2 regions of the Sporolactobacillus pectinivorans genome follow, and region 1 is predicted to be linked to the other one. Evidence: riboswitches for the same ligand, from Rfam matches in the RefSeq annotation. Region 1 holds a riboswitch; the other holds the start of a gene.

Region 1 (2,203 bases):
GACGAAATACAATCTGAACTAAGCTTGACTGAAGGTTCTGAAAGGTGCCCATGTAGTACGACGGGGTCAAAGCTATTTTATAATGCATTTTCCCAACGCGGACCCTTCTTTCAAGGAAGGAGTCATCAATAACCCCGGAAAAGAAATCCATGACATGGACGGCGAGTGTCTGACTCAGTTTCTCTACCGAACTGTAACGATCAATAATTTCTCGAAGTTCATCGATCTGATAGAAACTGGAATAAAAGTCTTTTGCAATCTGGTTGATTTCTTTTTTTACAAAAGGCTGTAATGTTTTAAGCAGCTGCAAATCGGAAACAGTTAAATCTAGCATTTTAAGCTTGTCCATTATTTTCGGATCATCAACAGTGATTGAAGTTCTTTCAGATTTTGCTTTCTCAAGCCAGCTCATACCCGGCCCTTTCTTAACACTAAAAACCATGCTTATCTGCCTGCTTTCTTTTTATGCCGAAAGATTTTTAAACATTGCTCCTGAGACATTGATATGCCCGGATGAACAGATCCAAGCATTTCACATTTACTGATTTGAATGTGCAATCTACGAATGACTGTTGCAAAATTTCTGTGGCTCTATTACCTATGGACCCTGCCCTGCTTCCGGAAACAGATACTTTCACTTAAAATTCTCCTCAGGAAGAGGTTTACTATAATAATATCCCCTTTAGTCCTTAAATACGCGGATAAATTTTTTACCGCTTTAATGTTTTTAAAGAATACCACTTATTTATCGGCATAAAAGTGGATTGACTTAATAGCCATTGCAACCTTCTTAAATTAAATTGACGAACAAACGGATTCATGATAAACTCTTTTTAACTTAAAAATGGTGTTTTTGTTGACTCTTATTAAGAGTGGCGGAGGGACTGGCCCTATGAAGCCCGGCAACCTTTCAATTTTTATGAAAAAGGTGCTAATTCCAGCAAAGCTTCCAAATTTGGCGGCTTTGAAAAATAAGAGGGTGCGGATGATCGATCAAGCCTCTCTAACGAATAGAGAGGCTTTTATTTTTGCCCCTCAGAGATGATCACTGATAAACAGGAGGATGGAGAAAAATGGCAAAAGTGCTGAGTTCAAATCTTGGTTATCCAAGAATCGGCGAAAAAAGAGAATGGAAGAAGGCTCTCGAGCAGTTCTGGGCCGCAAAGATTTCAAAGGACAAATTTTTGAAGACCGTGAAAAATCTGAGGCTCAATTATCTGAAAAAGCAAAGGGAAGTCGGTGTGGATCTCATACCGGTCGGCGATTTCAGCCTTTACGATCATGTGCTGGATACCGCCGTTCTGTTCGGACTGATTCCTGAACGATTCAACAAAGACGAAAAGGAAATTTCACTTGAGACCTACTTTTCAATTGCCCGCGGCAATAAAGAAACGGAAGCGTCGGAAATGACAAAGTGGTTCGATACAAACTATCACTACATCGTTCCTGAAATCAGTAATGAAACCCAACCTCATATAACATCAAACAGGCTGCTCGCGCTGTTCAATGAGGCGAAGGAAGAATTGGGAATCACCTCGAAACCGGTCATTGTCGGACCTGTAACTTTGCTGAAGCTTTCCAAGGGCTATGATCAGGAACACTTTCAGACTCTGCTGGATTCACTGATTCCACTTTACATTCAGATCTTCAGTGAATTGAAAAATGCCGGAGCTGAATGGGTGCAGATTGATGAACCAATTTTAGTAAAGACGCTGACGCCCGATGATCTCGCCGTTTTTCAGAAAGTCTATCAGGCATTCAAAGAAGGCGTTCCGGGTCTGAAACTGCTGCTGCAGACTTATTTCGAAGCGGTCGATGACTATAAAGAAGTTGTAAAATTACCGATTGACGGCATCGGTCTCGATTTTGTTTATGGCAAAAAAGCCAATCTTGAGGCAATCAAAGCTTATGGCTTTCCCCAAGATAAAGTGCTCGCAGCCGGTGTGATCGACGGACGCAACATCTGGAAAACAGATCTTGCCGCAACTTTTGATGAACTTGAAAGTTTGCTCGCCACTGTCGGGGGAAAAGATAAACTCTGGATTACCCCATCTTCCAGCCTGCTTCATGTCCCCGTCACAATCGAGAACGAGAAGGAACTGGACCCTGTCCTGAAAAACGCACTCTCGTTTGCCGATCAGAAACTGGCGGAAGCAGTGGCTCTGGCAAAAGGACTGAATGAGGGCAAAGAAAACATCACAAC
Region 2 (2,203 bases), 1.8 Mb from region 1:
GGCACGAATCACCTGCAAAGCACCTTCGTTTGCTTCTTCCGACAATTGGAAAATCAGGCGGATACTGCCTCTCAGCTGTTGTTCTTCCTGCTTTAACAAGTAAGCAGCACCAAGTAGTGATGCGGTATGAATGTCATGTCCGCAGGCATGCATCACGCCTTTGTTTCGTGACTCGTAAGGTAATCCGGTTTGCTCAGTAATCGGAAGAGCATCAATATCGGCACGCAATGCAATAGTTGGTCCCTTGGCGTTATTGCCGATTTCCGCAATCACACCTGTTTTTAATGTCGTCGGCAATATCTTTATTCCCCATGATTGCAGAATTTCTTTAATATACCTTGTTGTCGCATATTCATGATCCGCCAGTTCCGGATATTCATGAAGATGATGACGAAAGTGTATCATCTTTTCTTGCAATGCTGCATGGGTTAATTTTGTCTGCATCTGATTCTCCACCCCTATCTAAACCTCTCGTGGCTATACCTGATAAGAACAGTCTAACCGGCAATTGCTTGAAATTTTTAAAAAATGAAGTTGTTGGAAATAAGCGAAATCTCCTGAGATCAACACAAAAAACAAGCCCGAAAAATAAGAACGCTTATTCCTGCTTCTTCTCATCTTTTGAACACATCCCGTGTTCCGGAAATTGACACCATACAACTAAATACTAGTTATCAGATTTCATTGGGCCAACCTCTCCGCCGCTCTGTACAAGAATTTTAAAAATTAAGTTGTTGTCACTAATCATAGATACCGGATCTCAGAGTGTCAATATTAAATTCACATTGCTCTCATGTGTTTAATATTAATTAAATTTACAGACGCCATATTGGCAAGTCGAAAAACATGGGCCATCTTACGGAGTTTATCATTTTGATGGGTTACACTTAATTAATTTTAATACACATAGTAATTATCGAATTTATACTTGTTAATATATTTTTGGGAGCGCCTCTCCTCAGAATTTTACGGTGATCAATCATCTGAGCAACGTACTGATTTCCAATGGTTGCCTATCCTCATTCGATGATCATGCCTTTATTTACTGTGAAGGTCTGTATTAACTTCGAGAGCATATTTTAGAAAAAAAAGCCGTAAATTTCATTGATTTCCCAATTCAAGAATAGTTCAAAAAGAAACATAGGCTTGAAAAAGCAATTAAACTGTTATACACTTTTCATTAATTGAACAATACTTAATGATTTACTTTCTTATCAAGAGAAGTCGAGGGACTGGCCCGATGACGCTTCAGCAACCGCCGCCAAAAGAGGGGTAAGGTGCTAATTCCAGCAGGTACAGGAGTGTGCCTGAGGGATAAGAAGAAACTTGCTGACAAAGCCTTCTTCTTTCCGAAGAAGGCTTTTTATTTTTGAGAAAAATAGTGGGTAAATCCGGCTGTCTTTCTCGAAGCTTTCCTGCATCATTACCAAACAATGAAATGAGAGGGGTAATCAAAATATGTCTGAGTACAGAGTAGAAACCAAACTGACACAAATAGGGAATGGTTTTGACGAACTGGGCGCTGTGAGCGTTCCAATCTATTTATCCACGGCCTACCGGCACAGCGGGATTGGTATATCAAAAGGTTACGACTACACTCGGACCGGAAATCCGACACGGTCCATTCTCGAAAAAGCGATTGCCGACATCGAAGGCGGAGAAGAGGGTTTTGCCTGTAGTTCTGGAATGAGCGCCATACAGCTTGTTTTCTCACTGTTCAGCAGCGGAGACCACATCATCGCTTCACGCGACCTTTACGGCGGAACATACCGGTTATTTGAGATTCTCGCCAATCAATACCACATTTTGTTCTCGTACTGGGATGGTGAAAGTTATGAGGAACTGTCTTCGCTGATTAAGGCAGAAACAAAAGCTATTTTTATTGAAACACCGACTAATCCGCTGATGCATGAGGTTGACCTGTCCCGGATTTCATATATCGCAAAAAAAAGTCAGGCGTTACTGATTGTTGATAATACTTTTTACACGCCGATTCTTCAGAAGCCAATCTCAGAAGGAGCCGACATCGTTGTGCATAGTGGCACCAAGTATCTGGCAGGGCACAACGATGTGCTCGCAGGACTGGTTGTTTCCAACTCCTTAAAGATTACTGAGAAACTGAGGATCAGCCACAATTCCTATGGACCTGTGCTTGATCCGTTCAGCTCATGGCTGTTGATTAGGGGTTTGAAAACGCTGGCTC

Evidence for each region. A riboswitch is a leader RNA that binds a small molecule or an ion and turns the genes downstream of it on or off. The one in region 1 is predicted to bind S-adenosylmethionine.
Region 2: another riboswitch for S-adenosylmethionine. It lies ahead of COP04_RS07125 (PLP-dependent transferase); the one in region 1 lies ahead of metE (5-methyltetrahydropteroyltriglutamate--homocysteine S-methyltransferase).

The regions. Positions count from the first base shown of each region.
Region 1 covers NZ_NXGA01000001.1:3,304,957-3,307,159, forward strand. The annotation lists gene COP04_RS16170 (globin-coupled sensor protein) at 1-442, opposite strand, end outside; SAM riboswitch class I at 861-978, shown strand; gene metE (5-methyltetrahydropteroyltriglutamate--homocysteine S-methyltransferase) at 1,074-2,203, shown strand, end outside.
Region 2 covers NZ_NXGA01000001.1:1,476,132-1,478,334, reverse strand. The annotation lists gene COP04_RS07130 (amidohydrolase) at 1-444, opposite strand, end outside; SAM riboswitch class I at 612-717, opposite strand; SAM riboswitch class I at 1,209-1,321, shown strand; gene COP04_RS07125 (PLP-dependent transferase) at 1,459-2,203, shown strand, end outside.